2 linked regions of the Mucilaginibacter gracilis genome follow. The protein of the gene in region 1 interacts with the protein of each later gene in a pairwise test. Links are inferred from orthologs where the notes say so. Each region holds a gene or a part of one and is shown on either strand. Other genes may lie near its edges.

Region 1 (11,807 bases):
GTGTTGATATAGAAGATTTGCTTGAAACAGAAGTACCTGAGGACGAAAATGAAAGTGGCCTGCGCGAAAAAACCGAAAAGCTAAAAAAACAACTGGACGAGTTTGGCCCCATTAACCCTATGGCTGTTGAAGCCTACCAGGAAATGAGCGAACGCTATCAGTTTATACAGACACAAAAAAAGGATTTAAGCGAAGCCAAGTTTTCGTTACTTGCAACTATACAGGAGATTGACGACACGGCTAAAGAAAAATTTATGCTGGCCTTTACAATGGTTCGCGAAAACTTTATTAAAGTATTCCGGTCGTTATTTAACGAAGAGGATTCGTGCGATTTGATATTGAGCGACCCCAATAATCCGCTCGAATCAGACATTGATATTATTGCCAAGCCTAAAGGTAAAAGGCCATTGTCTATCAACCAACTGTCGGGCGGCGAAAAAACGCTTACGGCTACAGCCATCCTATTTTCGCTCTACCTGCTAAAACCTGCTCCCTTCTGTATTTTTGATGAGGTTGACGCCCCGCTTGACGATACCAATATTGATAAGTTTAACAACATTATCCGCAAGTTTTCAAAGGAATCGCAGTTCATCATCGTATCGCACAACAAACGCACCATTGCCAGCACCGATATTATTTACGGCGTAACCATGGTTGAGCAGGGTATATCACGCGTAGTGCCGGTAGATATGCGCGAACTGGCAGATTAAAGCCGCGTTGCGGCTCGATGTGCAGATGAGTAAATATGCAGGTGTGCAAATGGAGAGAAGATTTGACAACTTTTAAAAAGTTGTCAAATCTAAACAAGGCTCAATGTGCAGGTGTGCAAATGAAATGATGAGATATAAAAATTCTTCAGTATTTATTCATTCACACATTGAAATTATGTGTACACATCAAAATCATTTGCACATTTACTCATCCGCACATCAAAATCATTTACTCATCTGCACATCCGCACATTGAAATTAATGTCTTCGCCTTGCTTTAAATCTATCCTTAAATAACATTCCGGTAAAGGCATTATGGTCTTTAATTTTACTGTTTAGCTCGGCTTGTTGGGCAACAGATAGTGTGGGTACGCCGTTAGTGCTTTCTATTTGCTTATCGGGTATTGAAAAGGTGCCTACATTAATGTATGATAACGAGCGGGCCAGCAAGTTTTCGGTAGGGTCACCAAAGTCGTGAGCAACATCATCTGCCGAATAATAGCCGGGGTAATCGGTTGAGCCGGCCGTCATGCCCGAATAATAGCCACCCTGGCCAGCCGAGTTTTTGGTTTCAAATTCGGACAAATACAACTCGTAGGTATCAATTGGGATATAAAAAAAGCCAACCGGTTTACCGTATGATGTGGTACCAACCAGTTTAACATTCATGTGCGGGCGCAAATTATTAATGGTAAGCTCGCTTGCCGATGCCGTGCGGCCGGTTATAATAAAAATTACGTTCCCGGTAATGTTGAGCGTTTTTTGTTTAGAAAAATAGGATGTATTGTTAGCTATCGTAAAATCATCCTTAGCAAAACCCAGGTTAGTTAACAAGGGATAATTGTTGGCTTGCAGTTTATTATTATAATAAGCCGTGTACATTGGGCTGCCGCTTAAGCTGGCAGGTGCAATAAGGTTATCTAAATATTCGGCTGTTTCAACAAAGCCGCCGCCGTTGTAACGCAGGTCAACCACTAAATCGGTTATATTTTGGGCAATAAAGTAATTAAAGGCAGCATCTAAGGGAGCCTTGGCATTAGTTTTTAAATCGGTAAAGGTTGATAACACAAGGTAACCTACCTTTTTGCCGTTTGAGGTGGTATAAACCGAATCTTTCATAACCGGGTTAGCCGTATAACTTGCAGCAGTAACTGTAGCGGTGTAAGTTGTACCGTTACTACGCTGCAAAGTCATGGTGATACTATTTGCAGATAACGCCCTGTTTATATAATTGATATTGGTTGAGTTTGTATCTAATTTGGGTACGCCCACTATATTTGTAATAAGTTCGCCGCGATGGAGGCCTGCGTTTGCTGCTGGCGACCCCGGATTAACATACCGCACGCGCAAATCGGTATTAGAAAGGGGGCCAAAAACCGGGAAAAAGCCAAAGTCGGCATTATTACCGCCCAATATGGTTGATGTTTGTCCCTGATCTATAAATGAATATTTTGACTCGCCCGGATACGATCTATTATACTCATACGGTTTACCGGTAACCGGGTTTATTTTGTATTGCGAAAGTGCATCAACCTCCTTTTGCAGTGCAGCTAAATCGCTGCTTGCGGTAAAGCCGCGGGGGTTAAAAGCATCGGTTGTTGGCAGGGCATCGTACCATAAATAATCTTCCCTGGCATACATGTAAACAGAATCCTTCACCAAATCAATCGATGGTGTTTCGGTATGGTGTTTGCACGATGTTGTTGCCAGGGCTGTTAGGGCTACAAAAAGCAAGTAAAAGTTTTTTTTCATAAGTGGTTATCAGGGCGGTAATTAATAATAGCTAACGCAAAAATTATCGCCTTAGTTTATTTGGTAAGATAATAATTTTCAGCGTATTGCCAGCGGGGTAAGCGCTTATAATATTAACAAATTTACAAAATCAACACCGCTTGCTTCGGCGCAAAGCTTATCTGTTTGGCTATTACCAACCATTACAATATCGCGGCGCTCCAGGTTATGCTGTTTTAAAATATAGTGCAGTGCATCGGGCTCGGGCTTGGCCTTAATCTCATCAGCAAAGTAGCAAACCAGGTACTGCTCAAGGCCATGCCATTCGGTTTGTTTTATTTTATTGAGTTGCTGCAGCGGGTTACCGTTGGTTAAAATAAATAGCTGTTTCCTGTCAACCACAATATCCTGCAAAAGGCTTAACGCCTGCTGGTATAATAAAAGTTTTAAAGGCAGGCGCGCCGTTTGGTGCAGCAAATCAAAATTATAACGGTATTGGCCGTCAACATTAAAGCGCTGCTGCACGCGGTTAAATACGTATTCGGCACCTTCGGTCTCAAAAGTTTGGGTCATTAATTTGGTAAGTACCTGCGCATCAAGCATTTCTTTATATTCTAAAAAACTGGCAAACAGGTAATATACCTGTAACAGGTAATCCTTTTCGGGATAAAGCACATTATCCAATTCAAATACAAACGCTTTTTTCCGTTTGTCAATATCAGCGTAAGTAAGCATTAATCGGCAGTAAAAATTATATAGTTTTCGTTATTCACTTTAAAAACTCCGTTTGTAGTTTTATTGTGCAACAAGGCAACGGCATTTAAAAAATCGCCTACTACAACACGGCCACTTTCTAAAATAACAATATCGCCTGTAAGGGTTTGCGGGGGTGGGTTGTTATCAATAAGCTCTGTAGAGGGAATGATGAGCGTAATATCAAACTCCTCAAACAGTTGCCTTGCCTGGGCAAGTGGCAATAACTCGTCGCGCCGGAGGGCGTAAACCTTACTTATTTGCTTATCCAAACAAAGCGAAAGCATTTGGTGCACAAAGGCCGCCGACCGTGGATTTGGGGTTTTAACCATTCTACCGGCTGTTACCATCAACTCCGGAATGTCCTGGTAATCGCCGAGTATCACATCGTCTGGTCCTAAAATTTTTTTCAACTGTTGCGCCTGCGCCGAATTTGCCGCCGTAATTAATGCATTCATCATACCCTCCTTATAAATTTTCAACCATCAACCCATCTTTCATTAGTATTTTACGGTCAGAGAGGTCAGAAAGTTCTTCATTATGGGTAACAATTATAAATGTTTGGTTAAACTCGCGGCGCAGGTCAATAAACAACTGGTGCAATTCGCGCGCGTTGGTAGAATCGAGATTGCCCGACGGCTCATCGGCTAAAATTAAAGCTGGATTGTTGATGAGTGCCCTGGCCACCGCTACCCGTTGCTGCTCGCCGCCCGATAACTGGCCGGGTTTATGATCGGCCCGGGCAGAAAGCCCCAATATGCCCAGCAAATATTTAGCGCGTTTTTCGGTTTCGGTTTTTGACTGGCCGCCTATAAACGCCGGGATACAAACGTTTTCGATAGCCGAAAACTCGCCCAGTAAATGATGAAACTGAAATATAAAGCCGATATGTTTGTTACGAAATGCACTGAGCTGAGACTTGCTTAACGCACTAACATCCTGATCTTTAATTACCACAGAGCCCGAATCGGCTTTATCAAGCGTACCAATAATATTAAGCAGCGAACTTTTACCTGCCCCGGAGGCACCTACAATGCTTACAATTTCTCCACGGTTAACCGCAATATCAACCCCTTTTAGTATTTGCAACGTACCGTATGCTTTATTAATAGATGTGGCTTTGAGCATATTGCAAAGTACTTATTAAATGTGCGGATGTGCAAATGTGCATGATTGATTTATGTGAGATCCGGTGCATAGCTACGTAAAACGCCGCCACTAATCGGCAGCAAAGGTTTTGGGTAACAGCTTACCGCTGGCCCGCATCAGGTTATCAGTAGCCTGTAATATTTTGGCCTTTAGTTTTTCGTTATAATTAGGGTGAGCCGCTAAAAATGCATTTACAATACGGGCGGCTTCGGCACTTTGATAGCTGCCGAATGTGCTTGACAGCCATGATTGCGGAAAAAATATATCGCCGGTTACCTGTATGTTTTCCAGCATATCTAAACTTTTTGCCAAATACTTTACCGATGTATTTTGCCTTAGCGGATGGTGCAGATAAAACAGTGCGGTTAGCACATTTGCCTCTTTACCCCGGTTTTTTAATTGTTGCAGGCTGGCAAAAAATTCATCGCGCACCTTTTCATCGGGCGATAAGGCAGGGCGGATAAATTCAAATCGTTTTTTCCTGTCGGCATCAGTGATGCGTAAATACTGCTTACTCAGTATGGCAGTATCGGCATCGTTGCGCAGGGCAAGCGAAAACGATAAGGCGGTATAATCATCTTCAGAAAGTTTTATCCCGGCAGGCGGCTGTTGCTGCTGCCATACCTGGTAAAGTAAATTGCGCGCCTGCGCGCTCAAATAAATTCCCTGGTAGGTATTAAACAACACTTTTTTATTGTTTGCAGTTTTTTGATACTGTAAAGCCAGCCATAGGCTATTCTCTAAAACAGGGTTAATTTTAAGGCGGTTTTGCGGTGTAATAAACTGCCAGTAAATAGTGCCTATATAGCCGCTTATAAGGCGCAGGGGCATTTCTTCTTTCTCGGCACTTAGGGCCTTGATGTACAAATTAAGCAAGCTTAAAGGCTTGATAAAACGACCCGAAAGCATGTTTTCGTACAGTGAAATATAGGCCGATGTGCGCATTAAAGGATCGGTGATATCCATAACCGAAGTACACAAGTCGGCATCTGCCGGAAACAAGCCATAACCCTCGCCACCCGAATTAAACAAAATATACATAGGGCGTTTAAGGCCAATGGCTTCTTGTATATCAGTTACGCCTTTAGTTATGTTTACGGTTATAACCTTGGTTAAGTGCGGATAAAACAACGCTACTTCAAAACTTTGCGGCCAAATACGGCTGCCGCCCTGTTCGGCATGCTGTATCAATATTAAGTGGTTTATTTTTCCTTTTTTAGTTACCAGACTATAACTAAACGTGGGCCTGCCGGGTTGGTTAACCCATACGTTGTTCCAGGCATTTAAATCATGAGTGGTGTATTTGCTTAGTATCTTAATTAAATCGGGCCAGGTGGCGTTGCGGTAGGCGTAGGTTTTAAGGTATTCGCATACGCCTTGCCTAAAATTATCTTTTCCCATTAACAACTCCAGTTGCCGCATCATAATTGGGGCCTTATGGTAAATAATATTGCCGTAAAGCGAGCCGGCATCTTTTAGGTTATTTAGGCTTTGCCTTATGGGATTAGCACCCGGAGTACGGTCGACACCATAAGCTGCCGGGAAATGGTCGGTTAAAAACTTCAGGTTAAAGGTACCCTCACCCATTAACGACTCTGTTATTTTATCGGCCATAAAGTTGGCAAATACCTCCTTCATCCAAACATCGTTAAACCAATCCATGGTAACCATATCGCCAAACCACATGTGGGCGGTTTCGTGCGAAATGAGGTTTAGGCGGGCAATAATCTGATCTTGCGTAGCACCGGCGTCTAAAAACAGGCTTGACGCTTTGTATTGTACAACGCCCGGATGCTCCATACCGCCAAACTGAAAATCGGGAATGGCTGCAAACCCCATTTTTTTAAACGGATATGGGATGCCTGTCCAGTTTTCTAAAAAATTTACGGCATCGGCATGGGCCTTAAATATGGCCGGGTTGCTTAAATGGAGCTTCGCAGTATCGGTTTCGCGGAAAAAAAGTTCGGGCTTTAGCTTTGTATCGTGCGCGTTGTAGGCAAACCGGCCCGCCACAAACGAAAATAAATAGGTGCTTAAAGTTTCTGTTTTATCAAAGTCGTAATATTTAAAATCGGCATCAACTCTAAAATCTTTAATTGGTGCGTTGGCCATAACCGCCCAGTTGGCCGATACCTTTATGCTTAGCTGAAACGTTGCTTTTAAATTGGGCTGGTCAAAACATGGGAAAACAGTTCGGGCCCTGTCGGGTACAAACAAGGCATACAGGTAATCGTCGTTACGGTTCAAAGCGCCGTTGCCGGCCAAAAAATCAATCGACAGGGTATTATTGCCTTCGGTTAAATATTTGGCTTCAAGCAATAGGTGTTCTTTCAGCAAATTAACTTCTGCGGTTTTGCCATTTATAGTTAACTTTTTAATACGGGAGGCATCTTCTTTAAAATCAAGCTGTAGCGGCTGGCCGGTTTGCTTAAAGTTAAAGGTAAGGGTTTCGGTAGCCGCAATATCTTCTGCCTTATTGGCGGGTATGTTAAAATTGAGTTGATATTGAATGCTGCTGAGGTGAGCAGCCCTAAAATCGGCCAGGGATTGTGATACACCGGTTTCTACCGTTGTTTGCGCCCCTGCTATGTGTGCGCATAAAAATAGGAATACCGCCAAAAGGCAGATTTTTAAAAAGTGCATCGGTATAGGTTATTTGAGGCAAATTAATAAAAATTATTAGCTGTTGATAGTTATATAGCCTAGTAGACAGCATAATTTGATTTTTTTGCTGCAAATTAAAGCAAACCCTTACCAGTATGTTAATATTACATCATTGGTTATGGTAAAATAATGCATAAAAAACGCGTTTGTGCTTTATTGTAACGGTTGAATTTAATAGCTTTACCGCACAAAATATCTCAAAAGATGAATATTCACGAATACCAGGGTAAAGCTATACTAAAAAGTTTTGGTGTAAGAATTCAGGAAGGCATTGTTGCCGATAATGTTGAGCAGGCTATTGAGGCTGCCAAAAAACTAAAGGAAGACTTTGGGTCGGACTGGGTGGTTGTTAAAGCTCAAATACACGCAGGTGGCCGTGGTAAAGGCGGCGGCGTTAAGCTGGCTAAAAACCTTGACGATGTGAAGGAAAAAGCAGGTGCCATTTTAGGTATGACCCTGGTTACCCCGCAAACCGGGCCAGAAGGTAAGTTTGTGAGCAAGGTTTTAGTTGCACAGGATGTTTACTACCCCGGTGCTACCGAAACCAAGGAGTTTTACATGAGCGTATTGCTTGACCGCGCTGCCGGCCGTAACATCATTATGTACAGTACCGAAGGTGGTATGGATATTGAAGAAGTTGCCGAACACACTCCGCACCTGATATTTAAAGAAGAAATTGACCCGAAGGTTGGCTTACAAGCTTTCCAGGCACGCAAAATTGCTTTTAACTTAGGTTTAAGCGGCGATGCGTTTAAGGATATGGTAAAATTTGTTGCTGCTTTGTATAAAGCTTACGATGCTACAGATTCGGCCATGTTTGAGATAAACCCTGTTTTAAAAACAAGTGATAACAAAATATTAGCTGTTGATGCCAAGGTTAATTTAGATGATAACGCTTTGTACCGTCACCCGGATTTTGCCGCTTTACGCGACACTGCCGAGGAAGACCCAATGGAAGTTGAAGCAAGCCTAAGCAACCTTAACTATGTTAAGCTTGATGGTAACGTTGGCTGTATGGTTAACGGTGCCGGTTTAGCTATGGCTACTATGGACATCATTAAAATTGCCGGTGGCGAGCCTGCTAACTTTTTAGACGTTGGCGGTACCGCTAATGCACAAACTGTTAAAGCGGCTTTCAACATTATTTTGAAAGACCCTAACGTTAAAGCCATCCTAATTAACATATTTGGTGGTATTGTACGTTGCGACCGTGTTGCTCAAGGTGTTATTGACGCTTATAAAGAAATTGGCGATATACCGGTTCCGATCATTGTGCGTTTGCAAGGCACCAATGCTGTTGAAGCTAAAACTTTGCTTGACGAAAGTGGCTTAAAAGTAAAATCGGCCATATTGTTAAAAGAAGCTGCCGATAGGGTTAAAGAAGTATTTGCTGCTTAATTAGCCTAAATATAATTTTGAAGGGGAAAAGTGAGAGCTTTTTCCCTTTTTTGTTTTTATTCGGGGATTATAAATCCCCGGTTACGGAGTCCGGGATTAAAAATCCGGACTAACATCTGTGTTGGTTGGTATGCGTTGGTCGGGATTTATAATCCCGACCCAAATAACAGTGGATTTGTAATCCACGAAACCAACACTTATATTTAAACATGGGTTTTAAATACAGCATCACTACTAACGAAAAGTACTTTTTAACAATTACCGTTGTAGATTGGGTTGATGTATTTACCCGCAAAGAGCTGGCCGCCGTAATTGTTGATGCTTTAAACTATTGTATTGAGCATAAGGGTTTACAAGTTTACGCCTGGTGTTTAATGCCGAGTCATTTACATTTAATAGCGTCTACCAATAACGATGAGATATTACTATCGGATGTTATGCGCGACTTTAAAAAGTTTACATCTAAAGAAGTTGTAAAAACTATTCAGCTTATCCCGGAAAGCAGACGGGAATGGCTACTCAATAAATTTGAGTTTGCAGGCCGCTATAACCCCAAAATAAAGAATTATAAATTTTGGCAGGACGGGCTACACCCCATAGAGGTAACGAGCAATAAATTTACAGATCAAAAACTAAATTATATCCATCAAAACCCGGTTGAAGCAGGCATAGTTTATAGCGCAAAAGATTACATTTTGAGTTCGGCAGCGGTATATGCAGGCGAATATCCCGGATTGGTTAAGGTGACTATTTTGGAATAAGGTTCGGAAATTGTAAGTCTCCTATTGTAGAGTTGCGTTGGTCGGGATTTATAATCCCCGACCCAAATAGCAGTGGATTTGTAATCCACGCCACCTCATTTGCACATCTGCCGCCATTTATATTATCTTCGTTCCATGCAGCCTACAGACGCTAAAAAGAGAATACAGGATTTATCGACCGAATTAAAACAGCACAATTACAATTACTACGTGCTGGCAATGCCTACCATTGCCGATTTCGATTTTGATAAAAAGCTGGAAGAACTATCGGGGTTGGAAAAGCAATTTCCGGAGTTTGCCCAGGCGGATTCGCCTACGCAGCAAGTGGGTGGCGAGATAACCAAGGAATTTGAAACGGTTAAGCACAAGTGGCCCATGATGTCGTTGGGCAACACTTATAGTGAGCAGGAACTGCTTGATTTCGACCAGCGTATTCGCAAGGCTATTGGCGACGATTTTGAATATGTTTGCGAGTTAAAGTTTGATGGCCTATCAATGAGTTTAACTTATGAGCAGGGCAAATTAGTGAGGGCCGTTACACGCGGCGACGGCACAAAGGGCGATGATGTAACCGCGAACGTAAAAACCATCCACAGCATTCCGAAAAAAATTGAGGACGGCGGTTACCCCGAACACTTTGAAATACGCGGCGAAGTTTTTATGCACCGTAAAGCGTTTGACAGGCTTAACAACGACCGTATTGAACAAGGTGAAGTTGCATATGCCAACCCCCGTAACTTTGCTTCGGGCACTATTAAACTGCAAGATTCGCGCGAGGTGGCCCGTAGGCCGCTCGATTGCTTTTTGTATTTTTTATATACCGATAAACCGGTTTTTAAAACCCATTGGGATAGCATAATGGCTGTAAAAAGCTGGGGCTTCCACGTTTGCGAGCACACCAAACTTTGTAAAAACATAGGCGAGGTGATGGATTTTATTAGCCTTTGGAATGATAAGCGCCATAATTTGAGTTATGATATTGATGGCATTGTACTTAAAGTAAACAGCTACGCACAGCAGCAAGAGTTGGGGTTTACAGCAAAATCGCCAAGGTGGGCCATTGCCTATAAATATAAAGCGCAGCAGGTTGAAACAGTTTTAGAAAGCGTTAGCTACCAGGTGGGCCGTACAGGCTCGGTTACGCCGGTGGCTAATTTAAAACCTGTGCTTTTGGCCGGTACTACGGTTAAACGCGCTTCGCTACACAATGCTAACGAAATTTTACGATTGGATTTGCACGAGGGCGACAGTGTATTTGTTGAAAAAGGTGGCGAAATTATACCCAAAATCATTAGCGTAAATCCGCTTAAGCGGAAGGATAACGCCCCAATTATCCAGTACATAACCCATTGCCCGGAGTGCGGCACCCAATTGGTGCGGCAAGAGGGCGAGGCCAACCACTATTGCCCTAATGATGAAGGTTGCCCGCCGCAAATAGTTGGTAAAATGCAGCATTTTATAGGCCGCAAGGCAATGAATATTGATGGCCTGGGCGACGAAACCATCGAAACCCTTTACCAAAAAGGTTTTTTACACCACATAAGCGATATTTACGATTTACACCTCCATAGCGACGACTTAAAAAAGCTGGGCCGCTTTGGCGAAAAATCCATCAATAACATGATGGATGGTATCGAAAAATCAAAGCAAATGCCTTTTGAGAAGGTTTTATTCGGCATGGGTATACGCTATGTTGGCGAAACCGTAGCTAAAAAGCTGGTTGCTTATTTTAAAAACATAGATAGCTTGATTAAAGCCAATGTTGAAGAATTAACTGCCGTTGATGAGATAGGTACCCGTATTGCCGAAAGCCTGGTTGAGTATTGGAACAACCCCGAGCACGTAGAGCAGGTTGAAAAAATGAAAGCCCAGGGCCTGCAATTTATATCCGAAGAGAAAGAGGTTGTAATGGCGAGCGACAAGTTGGCTGGCAAAACCTTTATTATTTCGGGCGTGTTTGAGCAATACTCGCGCGATGAACTGAAAGATATTATTGAACAAAACGGTGGCAAAATACTAAGCAGCATATCGGCCAAGCTTAACTATTTGGTGGCCGGCGATAATATGGGCCCTGCTAAACTCGACAAAGCTAATAAACTAAACGTACCTATAATTAGCGATGCCGAACTGTTAGCGATGCTGGAGTGATAACATTATACGTTTAAATGGTTTAAGCTAAAAACAGTAAAATCATACTTTAAACACTCTAAACATAATTTATTATCTTAGCACCCTGATTATTTATAATGAACAAGTTTAACGGAACCGGGGTTGCTATGGTAACTCCTTTTCATCCAAATGGCGATGTAGATTTTGGTGGCCTCGAGGCAGTAATTAACCACATTATTGGGGGCGGAGTTGAGTATCTTGTGTCGTTGGGTACAACCGGCGAGAGCGCAACACTAAGCAAGGACGAGAAGAAGCAAGTTTGGAAGCGTACCGTTGAAATTACAAATGGCCGCGTGCCATTGGTTGCCGGCATTGGCGGTAACAACACTTACGAGGTTTTAAAAAGCATTGAAGAGTTTGATGCCGAAGGCTATGATGCCATATTATCAGTAAGCCCATATTACAGTAAACCTACACAGGAAGGTATTTACCAGCACTATAAAGCAATTGCCACACAGGCACCGTTGCCTGT
Region 2 (12,336 bases), 5.9 Mb from region 1 along the record:
ATGTGAAAGTAGAGTTGCTGCTATATGAGAATTGTTTAAGTGAGTAATAAGTTATTCAAATGAAATAATTATTTTGACAATTAGCAAATAATAAAATACAAAATTGTGGTTTTTTAACCAGCTTTAAGCCATATTTTTGCAACGGCTAAACAAATTAAGAACAATGTTCTTATTACACAAATAATTTAGGTTTTTTAACATTTAGATGAAGATAGCAGCAGAGAAGGATTCACAAAAATATATATTGATAAAGGGTGCCCGTGTCCATAATCTTAAAAATATGGACGTCGAAATCCCAAAAAACAAGCTTGTGGTTATTACAGGCATGTCTGGTTCGGGTAAGTCGTCGCTCGCTTTTGATACCTTATATGCCGAAGGGCAACGCCGTTATGTAGAGAGTCTTTCGTCATACGCCCGCCAGTTTTTGGGCCGAATGAACAAGCCCGATGTTGATTATATCCGCGGTATTGCGCCCGCTATTGCCATTGAACAAAAGGTAATTACATCAAACCCGCGCTCAACCGTAGGTACATCAACCGAGATATACGATTATTTAAAACTACTTTTTGCACGTATAGGGCGTACCATCTCGCCAATATCGGGCCACGAAGTAAAAAAAGATACCGTTACCAATGTGGTAAACTTTATAGGTGCTTTACCTAACGATACCACCATTACCGTTTTGTGTCCGCTGCACCCGCATAATAACCGCAGCCTAAAAGAAGAACTTGCTGTGTTAATGCAAAAGGGTTTTGTACGGGTAGAGTACCGTGGAAAGCTGGCGCGTATTGAAAGCATGCTGGAGGATATAGAAGTTGGTAACGAAACTTTAAAAGACGACGAGGAACTTAAAATAGTTATTGACCGGATTAACAAAAACGACGAGGATGAAACTTTAAGCCGCGCTGCTGATAGTGCCCAAACTGCTTTTTTTGAAGGTAAGGGCGATTGCTATGTGCGTTACCAGCAGCCGGATGGCGATACCGAGAAAGAACAATTTTTTTGCGACCGGTTTGAGCTGGACGGTATGCGCTTTGAAGAACCATCGGCCAACTTTTTTAGCTTTAACAACCCTTACGGAGCCTGCAAAAAGTGCGAAGGCTACGGCAAGGTAATTGGTATTGACGAGGATTTGGTTATACCCGATAAAAGCAAAACCATTTACGAAGGAGCCATAGCCCCCTGGCGTGGCGAAAAAATGCGCGAGTGGAACGATAAGTTGGTAAAAGAATCGTTAAAGTTTGATTTTCCAATCCACAGGCAATATAACCAGCTTACCGAAAAGCAACAGCAGCTTTTATGGAAAGGCAACAAGTATTTTAGAGGCCTCGACGAATTTTTTAAGGAACTGGAAGAGCAAACCTATAAAATACAATACCGCGTGTTGCTATCGCGCTATCGCGGAAAAACCAACTGCCCCGAGTGCAAGGGCAGCCGCTTGCGCCAGGATGCATCGTACGTTAAAATTGACGGCAAATCAATAACCGATATTGTTTTGATGCCGTTGGATAAAGCCTTCGAGTTTTTTAGAGATTTAAAGCTGAATGAGCATGATAACACAATTGGCAAGCGTTTACTGGTTGAAATAATAAACCGCCTCAACTTTTTAAACGATGTGGGCTTAGGTTATTTAACCCTAAACCGTTTATCAAACACGCTTTCGGGCGGCGAATCGCAGCGTATTAATTTGGCTACTTCGTTAGGTAGCAGTTTGGTAGGTTCAATTTATGTACTTGACGAGCCCAGCATCGGGCTGCACCCACGCGATACCCAAAAGTTGATAGGTGTTTTAAAGTCGCTGCGCGATGTTGGCAACACGGTAATTATTGTTGAGCATGAGGAGGAAATTATGCAAGCCGCCGATTACCTTATTGATATTGGCCCCGAAGCCGGCACGCACGGGGGCGAACTGATATTTACCGGTACTTATGATGAAATATTAACCGACCAGCACAGCCTCACAGGTAAATACTTGAGCCGCCGCGAAGAAATAGCCATACCCAAACACCGCCGCCCCTGGACGGATTTTATTGAAATTAAAGGTGCCCGCGAAAATAACCTTAAACATGTTGATGCCAAATTCCCCATTGGGGTTTTAACTGTGGTAACGGGCGTATCGGGCTCGGGCAAAACAAGTTTGGTTAAACGCATACTGGCCCCAGCCATACAAAAGGCTTTGGGCAACTACACCGGTGAGCAAACCGGAAGTTACGACAGTATTGAGGGCGATTATAAAAAAATTGAACAGGTTGAAATGGTGGATCAAAACCCTATAGGCCGTTCGTCGCGCTCAAACCCGGTAACTTATGTAAAAGCCTGGGACGAGATACGTAACCTATATGCCAGCCAAACGGCGGCAAAGGCGGCGGGTTTAAAGCCTTCGGCATTTTCGTTTAACGTGGAGGGTGGCCGTTGCGATACCTGCCAGGGCGAAGGCGAGGTAAAGATAGAAATGCAGTTTATGGCCGACATTTTTTTAACCTGCGAAACCTGCGGTGGCAAACGCTTTAAACAGCATGTGCTGGATGTAACCTACAACGAAAAAAATGTTGACGATGTACTGAACATGACCATTGACGAGGCGCTTGAATTTTTTGCCAAAGAAACCAAAATCATCAGCAAAATAAAACCTCTGGTTGATGTGGGTTTGGGTTATGTACATTTGGGCCAGTCGTCAAATACATTATCAGGTGGCGAGGCGCAGCGTATTAAGCTGGCATCCTTCCTGGTAAAGGGCAACAACGCCAATAAAACACTGTTTATTTTTGATGAGCCTACTACAGGCTTGCACTTTCACGATATTAAAAAGCTCCTCAAATCGTTTGATGCCCTGCTTGAGCACGGCAACACCATTATTGTTATAGAACACAATATGGACGTAATTAAATGCGCCGACTGGGTGATAGATATTGGCCCCGAAGGCGGCAACAACGGCGGCAAGGTTGTTTTTGAAGGCGTGCCCGAAAATTTAATCAAAGAAAAAAAATCGTATACCGGGAAATATTTGAAAGAGCGGTTTTAGCCCCACCCAACCCTCCCCGGAAGGGAGAAGCCCCATCCAACCCTCCCCGGTAGGGAGGGCTTAAAAGAATAATCGCAAATTAAAAGTCTTAAAAGTCTCCCCTACCGGGGGAGATTTAGAGGGGGCTTTACAGGGGGCTTTTGAAGCGGCTTTTTGAAGAGCCTTTTTGTATATTAGCCGTGTATGAAAGCACTTTACTTATACCTCATCCTCCTAAGCACACTCGCTTTCACATCCTGCAACAGCAACAAAAACACCGACGGCAAAACCATTTTCAACATGAACATGGAAGACGGCCTAACCTCGCTCGATCCGGCTTTTGCGCGTAACCAGTTTGCCTTGTGGATGGATAACCAGCTATACGATGGCCTGGTGCAAATTGATGATAGCCTGCACATGAAACCCTGCATCGCAAAAAGCTGGGATATTGCGGCAAAGGGAACGCTGTACACCTTCCATTTGCGTAACGATGTTTATTTTCAGGATGCTCCGCAGTTTGTAAATGGCGTTGGCCGCAAAGCCACCGCGGCAGATGTGGTATACAGTCTGAGTCGGTTGATAGACCCTAAAGTGGCATCATCAGGCTCGTGGATATTTAGTGATAAGGTTAAAGATAAAAACTCCTTTGTGGCGGTTAATGATACCACTTTCCAGATACAGTTAAAATTTGCTTTCCCGCCGCTTATCAGTTTACTTACGGCGCAATACTGCTCAATAGTGCCGCACGAAGTGGTTGATTTTTACGGTAAAGATTTTAGGAGCCACCCGGTTGGCACCGGTCCGTTTAAATTTAAGTATTGGAAAGAAGGGGAGGTGCTGGTGTTGCTTAAAAACGAAAAATATTGGGAAAAGGATACCGATGGTTCGCGCCTACCGCATTTGGATGCCGTGCGGGCAACCTTTATTAACGATAAGCAAACGGCCTTTATGGAGTTTATTAAAAAAAAGCTTGATTTTTTTAATGACATTGACGGCAGTTACCGCGATGATATTTTAACAAAATCGGGCGAGATAACTACCAAATACAAGGGTAAGTTTCAGTTTAACAGCCGTCCTTATTTAAATACCGAATACGTGGGTATGCTGGTTGATACTAATTTGCCCATTGTAAAAGCATCGCCGTTAAGGTTTAAAAAAGTAAGGCAGGCCATTAATTATGCCATTGATAAAAAAACTATGATTAAGTACCTGCGCAACAGCGTAGGCACACCGGGCTACCAGGGCTTTATCCCGAAAGGGATGCCCGGCTTTGACGACAAAGCTGTAAAAGGCTATACGTATGATCCCGAAAGGGCAAAGAAACTGTTAGCCGAAGCCGGCTACCCTGGCGGAACAAACTTGCCCGAAATTTTGATTAGTGCCACCACTACCACCCGTAACCTGATTGAGTTTATACAAGGCGAATTAAACAAGGTAGGCATACGCAGCCGCGTTGAAATTACACAGCGTGCTAGTTTGCGCGAACTCATATCAAAAAATGGTGTCAACTTTTTTCGTGGTACCTGGATTGCCGATTATCCGGATGGGGAAAATTACCTGTCGGTATTTTATTCGAAAAACAAAATACCTTTCGGGCCAAATTATACAGGTTTTAACAATAAACAGTTTGATGCCTTGTTCGAGAAATCGTACACGGTGGTAAACGATGCAGAGCGTTTTAAACTATACCAGCAAATGGATCACATAGTAATGGAAGAAGCACCTGTTGTAGTGTTATACTACGATAAACTGGTTAACCTGTACCAAAACAACATAACCGGCTACAGCAAAAACTCGCAAAACTTATTGGTGCTGAAACGGGTTAGGAAGTTGTGATATGTGATAAGGAATGAACCACATCATTAAATCTGCACCGTTAGGTGCAATAGCTCGGTAGAAAACAAAGAGCGATCGTTTTTTTGCGCCGTTAGGCGCAATACTTAACAGACTATTTATAGCTCTATATAAAAAACGGTCTGTATCGTACCTATCGGCACGAACTTATTTCCGGATATTTTTTCTACCGACCTGTAACCCCTCCGGGGTATAGAACATGACATACCTGATAGTTCTCAAAAGTGCGGGTATTGAAAAGCAAAAGATGCAGATTAGTTAGTATAAACCTGAGTTCGATTAATAAATGAGATAATATTTGTCAATCAAAGGAAATGTAAGTATATTTAAGTATCTGACATTCAAATATTTAAATACATTTCCAGATGATTGACTACGATAAAATTACTGATATTTTTTGTATTGTTGACGAGTTTTGCAAGGACTTTGATGCCACTACCCAGCCATTCCTGTTAGGTAAGCCATCTAAACGCCCTCCAACCATGTCTAAAAGCGAGATCATATCCATTTGTATGCTTTTTCATTTAAGTGGCTTCCGGTGTTTTAAACACTTCTATATCTTCTATCTGCAAAGGCACATGCAGCGTGAGTTTCCTAACACCGTATCCTACAACCGCTTTGTAGAACTTAGCCAAAGTGTGCTGATGCCCATGTCTATCTTTCTCAAAACCTGCTGCTTAGGCTTATGTACTGGCATTTCGTTCGTTGATTCTACACCGATAAGGGTATGCCATACCAAACGGATTAAAAGAAATAAGGTATTTAAAGGCATTGCCGAAGTAGGCAAATCAACCATGGGCTGGTTTTATGGCTTTAAGCTCCATATCGTCCTTAGCGACAAGGGTGAAATACTCAACTTCGCTATTACACAGGCCAACGTAGATGACCGGGAACCACTTAAAAACGAAGCTTTCCTGAAAGCTGTTTTTGGCAAACTGTTTGCCGACAAAGGCTATATATCAGAAAAACTGACCAAAATATTGTTTGTTGGTGATATACACCTCATAACCAATATCCGTAACAATATGAAAAACAGCCTGATGACCATGAACGACAAAATCATGCTCCGCAAGAGATCGGTCATAGAGACTGTTAATGATGAACTCAAAAACATCTGCCAGGTCGAACATGCAAGACACCGCTCTTTTACTAACTTTATCACTAATATCGTATCCGGATTGATCGCTTACTCATTTCTCCCTAAAAAACCTTCCATATCCTACCAACAAAATCGATCTAATCAAATTCTTGCTTTCTGATTAATCGAACTCAGGTTATAAATGAAAAAATCCTTTACAAACGGCTGGTTTTCTGTATACCTGCCGCTTGTAAAGGATTTTCATCACTGTGGTTGAAATAACAACCTTTATGGCTAATTACCGGCCTGGGCCGCTTGAGGAGTCACCTTGTTTTAAGTCGTCGTTGTTAACGCCTTTCTTTTTCTTTTGCGTCGGATCGTTCTGATCTGCAAATTTTACCTTGCCAAACGCATAGCTAAATGATATACCGAAAGAACGGAAAGGGAACTGGGTGTTGCTAAACTGTGTATAACCCGCACCTTTTAAGTTGGTATTGAAGGCTTTGTTTTCCCAAAACGGATCGAAAGTGTTTAAGCCAAGGCTTGCCTTTTTATCCCAGAACTCTTTTTTAACACCAATTATCCATAAGCTGAATGATGGGGTGGTACCCTGTATAGTACGTTTAGGAGAGTTCAATATAATGAATGATTCGGCAGCCCAACCACCTTTTAAATTTACCGACTGGCCCAAAAACGCATTGTAATTTATATACGTTCCGTTTTGCGATGCATCAATAATATAACCGCCCTGTGGGTTTGGGTTATAGGTATAGGCATTGATGCTACCGCGTATAGTTAAAATTTTAATGGGATTAATTGAACCAAAAAAGCTTGCGCCGAACGAATTGTTATGGCCAATGTTTTGATAAGTGGTTATCGTTCCGCTTGTGGATGTACTACCACTAACATTGGTGAAGGGAACGGCAATACCCTCTATTAAGTTGCTGGTGTATTTGTAATATGCCGAAATGTTAATTACCGAAGCACCGATATAGGTAGAGTAATTTAACTCGGTATATTGCGAAATTTCGGGTTGCAGTTGCGGGTTACCCTCTGTTATTGCGGTAGGGTTAGTTTCGTTTCTGTACGGATTTAAAAAAGTTAAACTTGGGCGTTGTATACGCTTGGTGTAAGTTAATTTATAGGTTGAGTTTTTTATGGTTTTAGATAAGGCCAGCGTTGGTATAAAAACGTTATAGCTGTTATCAAACGATGTTAAACCACTTACTGCACTGTAGGGGTCGCCATGTATTTGGGTATTCTCCAAACGTGAGCCTACCTGTAATGCATAGCTTTTAGGCAACGTGAATGTTAGTACAGTATAGCCCGAGTAAATATTTTGATTGTAAGTATAATTGTTTGAAAGCCCGCTGTTGTAAGTAAAACTGGCTGGGTCAACATCCAGATCGGTAGATGAACCTGTATAGCTGTCGTATACGCTGCTTAATCTGCGGAAGATACTTTTACCACCTGCCTCAATTTTAAATTTATCGTTAACAGGTAGGGTATAATCAGCCTGAAGCGTGTATTCATTGTTAACGCCGTTATTTACCGATCGTAAATCGTTTATCGTAGTTGTTGTGTATACCGATGTTGAATTAAAATCGGTTATGCCATGGCTCCATTCGCCGGCAATATCTATCTGGTGACCTTCCTTTTTAAACTTGCGGATATAATCGTTATTCCAGTCGAAACCACCAAATGTAGTTTTGCTGTTTGATCTTGATAAATAATCTATCAAACTTTTAACTGCAGGTTGGGCTGCTGTGCTTGCTGTAGCCGCCTTGGCAGGAACATCAATGCTTCTTTCGGCGTCCGAATTTCCATCAGCCTTAAAACCACCCTGGTTAAGTGCTATGTTTGAGTTAAAGCTGTTATAGCTATTAAAATCGTAACTTAATGCTCCCGAACCCCTGTAGCCATACCTGCTTATTCTGCTCGAGCTGGTTGCATGAGTGTAATTGGTAGCATCAAAATCGGTACCCGAAACGGTGTGGCTGGTTTGTGGCCAGGTAAAGTTACCGCCAAAATTGCCGGTTATGCTTAAACGGTTTTGATTGATGTTTAAGTTGGCGTTACCATTGTTTTGCCTTGTACCTACGCCACCGCTAACCGAGCCGCTTACGCCCGATACGTTTTTAGATTTGGTTACGATATTCAATATACCAGCCGAACCTTCGGCGTCGTACTTTGCAGATGGGGAAGTAATTACTTCCACACTTTTAATCTGGTCTGCCGGGATAGATTTTAATACGTCGGCCAGGTTGTTGGCCATAGCACCCGATGGTTTTCCGTTAATTAAAACCTTCACATTTTGGTCGCCGCGTAAGGCTACGTTGCCGTTAATATCAACAGATACTAAAGGTACTTTACGCATCACGTCGGTAGCGTTACCACCTTGCAGGGTAATATCCTTTTCGGCGTTAAATACTATTTTATCAATTTTGGTTTCTATAACGGCGGCAGTGCCTGTAATTTGCACGGTATTTAATGTGCTTGCCACGGCGGCTACATTAATGATGCCCATGTTAAAATCGGGTTTTTCGGGCGTGGTGGTCACCGGGTCTACGGTTTTGGTACGGTAGGTAGGGAACGAGATCACTATTTTCCATTTACCGTTTTTAACTTCGTTTAATTTAAAGTTACCTTTTTCGTCGGTTAAAACACCGTTGTTGGGCACCTTGCCTCCGCTGCGGTATATGGCTACCGAGGCAAACTCCAACGGTTTATGAGTAGCCGAATCAAGTACGGTACCCGATATACGGCCAACAACGCCGGTGGCACCCCCAATTTGGGCCTTAACCGATGCCGTGATAAACAGTATAGCTATAAGTGTAAAAAATTGTTTCATTTTTATTGTTTTGATATTAGAGGCAAAAGTAATTCAAATGTTACTACAAGGCGCATAATTTTTTGCCATTATAGAATTGTTACATTGTTTTATTTAAAAGAATGCTAAACGGAGCGCACACTTATACGTAAGTATAAAAGCGGTGTTTTAACCACAGGATTGGCACAAAGAGGAAAACACAAAGGTTCACAGAGCCTTTTAATGCGCTGTGAACCTTTGTGTAAAATTATTGTGAGTGTGTTAAACTAATTAGATAACCAGGTTAATAATACGGCCTTTTACAACAATGATTTTTTTAAGCGGCTTACCATCCAGGTATTTTTGAACGTCGGCATTGTTGAGTACTATACTTTCAACCTCGCCGGTTTCAAGAGACAGAGAAATGCTTAAATTCATTTTGGTTTTGCCGTTAAAGGAAATAGGGTAAGCAAACTCGTTTTCAACCAGATACTCGGCATTAAATTTAGGGTAGTCCGCGTATGATAGTGTGCCTGCCTCGTTACCTAACAAGGTCCACAATTCTTCGCAAATGTGGGGCGCGTATGGCGATAATATCACCACCATATTTTGCAGAATAGAACGGTTGTTACACTTTAAATCGGTTAACTCGTTAACGGCAATCATAAAGCTTGATACCGAAGTATTGAACGAAAACCTGTCAATATCTTCCTCAACCTTGCGGATAATTTTGTGCAACGATTTTAACTCGGCCTTGGTTGGCTCAGCATCCGACACCTTAAACTCCCATGCCTCGTTATGGAACAAACGCCAAAACTTGCGTAAAAATTTAAACACGCCCTCAATGCCATTGGTGTTCCAGGGTTTACTCTGCTCAAGCGGGCCCAAAAACATTTCGTACATGCGCAGGGTATCGGCACCGTAACGCTCAATAATTAAATCAGGGTTAACGACGTTCAACTTCGATTTCGACATTTTCTCAACTTCACGCAAGCAAATGTATTTGCCATTCTCGTCAAGCTCTATTCCTTTGATATGTAATGCTCTAAATCTATCACTTTTTTTAAATTCTTCTACATCTAACTCATTTGTTAATGAATTTACCAAATCTATATTTATATGTAAAGGCGCTATGGCTGACATTTCCCTATCAAATGATGCATCTAAGCCAAAACTGCGAGCTTTATTTAAACTATGTTGTATTAGTTTAGAAGTCAAATCATCATACTCTCCAATAATTGCTTTGTCGTAAGAAGATTTAGGAATTATATATTTATCTGGTCCATCATAACCTCTCATTATTGCTGCCGGCCCTTCTGAACCATTTGCAATTGATACACCAACACCAAATCCATATACAAAAGCACTAACACCCTGTATCATCCCTTGGTTAATCAGCTTCTTGAAAGGTTCTTCTTCAACAACCAAACCAATGTCCTTCAAAAATTTATTCCAAAAGCGGCTGTATAATAAGTGGCCGGTGGCGTGCTCGCTTCCACCTATGTATAAGTCAACATCTTTCCAATAAGCTATGGCTTCTTTGCTTGCAAACTCGTTAGGGTTTTGCGCATCCATGTAGCGGTACCAGTACCAGCTTGAACCCGCCCAGCCGGGCATAGTCGAAAGCTCGTATTCGTAAGATTTAGAGGGGGCACTGTACTTCCAACCCTCGGCCCTTGCCAAAGGTGGTTCGCCGCTTTCGGTTGGCAGGTATTTATCAACTTCGGGTAGTATCAGGGGTAGTTCGCTTTCCTCTATTAAATACGGTAAGCCGTCTTTAAAATAAACGGGTACGGGCTCACCCCAGTAACGTTGGCGGCCAAAAATGGCATCGCGCATGCGGTAGTTTATTTTGGCGTAACCTGCGCCAATTTCTTCCAGTTTGGCAATTACGGCGGCGGTAGCTTCTTTGTAGCCTAAGCCATTTATAAAGTCCGAATTAATGTATTTACCTTCCTTGGTTGGGTCGGCCTCGGTTTCAATATTCTGAATATCGATGATCGGAATAATGGGCAAATTAAAATGTTTGGCAAACAAATAATCTCGCTGATCGCCCGATGGCACACCCATAACACAACCTGTACCATAGCCCGCCAAAACATAATCGGCAATCCAAATGGGTACTTTAGCACCGTTTAGCGGGTTAATTACGTAGCTTCCCGTAAATGCGCCCGATATGGTTTTGGTATCGGCCATACGGTCGAGTTCGCTTTTCTTTTTGGTTTGCGCAATGCAGGCATCAATTTCTGCCTTTTGCTCGGGCGTAGTTAATGCCTGTACCAACTCATGCTCCGGTGCAATAACAATGGTAGTTACCCCAAAAATAGTATCAACACGGGTGGTGAAAACTTCTAAAAACGTAGCGTTGAGTCTTGAGTCTTGAGTTTTTGGTACTGTGTCTTCTAACTGAAATTTCACCATCGCGCCAACGCTTTTGCCTATCCAGTTGCGTTGCATTTCTTTCAGTGGGTCTGGCCAGTCAATTTTGTCCAGGCCCTGTAATAAGCGTTCGGCATAGGCAGTAATGCGCATACTCCACTGCATCATCTTTTTTTGCTCAACAGGGTAGCCGCCGCGCTCGCTAAAACCGTCTTTCACCTCGTCGTTAGCCAATACGGTACCTAAGGCAGCGCACCAGTTAACTGTGCTTTCGCGAAGGTAGGTAAGGCGATATTTTAATAACTCGGTTTGTTTTTCATCATGGCTCAATGCTTTCCATTCCTCTGCTGTAAAGCTGGCGGTATCATCATCGCTAACCGCATTGATACCTTTCGATCCATTTTGTTCAAAATGCTCCGCCAATAAATCAATTGATTGTGCTTTATCGGCATCCTTATTATACCAACTGTTAAACAGTTGCATAAAAATCCACTGAGTCCACTTATAATAATCCGGCGAACTGGTGCGCACTTCGCGGCTCCAGTCGAACGAGAAACCTATCTGGTCCAGTTGGCGGCGATAGGTGGCAATGTTATCTTCGGTAGTAATGGCCGGGTGCTGGCCGGTTTGTATGGCATATTGTTCGGCAGGTAGCCCAAACGAATCGTAACCCATAGGGTGCAACACATTAAAACCCTTTAAACGTTTATAACGCGCAAAAATATCGGAAGCGATGTAACCCAGCGGGTGGCCAACATGCAAGCCCGCCCCCGATGGGTAAGGGAACATATCAAGCACATAATACTTGGGTTTTGACGATTGGCTATCGGCCTTAAAAGTTTGATTGGCGGCCCAAAACTGCTGCCATTTTTTCTCGATGTCTTTAAATTGGTAATCCATTACGCTATTTTCCGAATGAACTGCAAAAATAGTAAAAACCCTAACAGGTTGATAGGGTTAATTGATTACTTTAACCTTTTGATAATAGACGTGTTATTTTTTTAACGAGTGCGTATATTCGATATATCCGTAGCCTGAGTATTTGGGGCCTTCAACAATGAAAGTAAAAGTGCCATTGTCAATATTAACCACCCTGCATGGGTTATCAACCCCCGGACTTAAAGTAAACCGTGTAGTTGAGTTGATTGTATAAGTACCAGTTAGGTGCGTGCCTGGTACCAGGTTTTCAACGTAAGTGCCGTCCCCATTAAACTG

The links.
Region 2: the proteins of ligA (region 1) and BDD43_RS01495 interact in binary tests that used the Escherichia coli proteins (3 or more experiments, as listed by UniProt). The link is inferred for Mucilaginibacter gracilis from one-to-one orthologs.

The regions. Positions count from the first base shown.
Region 1 is NZ_RBKU01000001.1:6,239,480-6,251,286, forward strand. What follows is about bases 8,834-11,807. They hold ligA (NAD-dependent DNA ligase LigA), read left to right. Parts: upstream 8,834-9,301; coding sequence 9,302-11,314; downstream 11,315-11,807. Other genes in these bases: BDD43_RS27885 (REP-associated tyrosine transposase), read left to right, coding at 8,834-9,166; dapA (4-hydroxy-tetrahydrodipicolinate synthase), read left to right, coding at 11,413-11,807. Outside these bases: chromosome segregation protein SMC, read left to right, coding at 1-710; BDD43_RS27855 (S41 family peptidase), read right to left, coding at 969-2,462; BDD43_RS27860 (HAD family hydrolase), read right to left, coding at 2,568-3,176; BDD43_RS27865 (ATP-grasp domain-containing protein), read right to left, coding at 3,176-3,655; BDD43_RS27870 (ABC transporter ATP-binding protein), read right to left, coding at 3,663-4,322; BDD43_RS27875 (M1 family metallopeptidase), read right to left, coding at 4,413-6,986; sucC (ADP-forming succinate--CoA ligase subunit beta), read left to right, coding at 7,212-8,405; more of BDD43_RS27885, read left to right, coding at 8,615-8,833. UniProt on the Escherichia coli protein: DNA ligase that catalyzes the formation of phosphodiester linkages between 5'-phosphoryl and 3'-hydroxyl groups in double-stranded DNA using NAD as a coenzyme and as the energy source for the reaction.
Region 2 is NZ_RBKU01000001.1:375,946-388,281, reverse strand. The notes cover bases 8,834-12,336. They hold BDD43_RS01495 (leucine--tRNA ligase), read right to left. Parts: upstream 12,022-12,336; coding sequence 9,034-12,021; downstream 8,834-9,033. Other genes in these bases: BDD43_RS01490 (hypothetical protein), read right to left, coding at 12,115-12,336. In the rest of the region: excinuclease ABC subunit UvrA, read left to right, coding at 206-3,022; BDD43_RS01510 (ABC transporter substrate-binding protein), read left to right, coding at 3,206-4,837; BDD43_RS01505 (IS982 family transposase), read left to right, coding at 5,221-6,114; BDD43_RS01500 (outer membrane beta-barrel family protein), read right to left, coding at 6,232-8,784.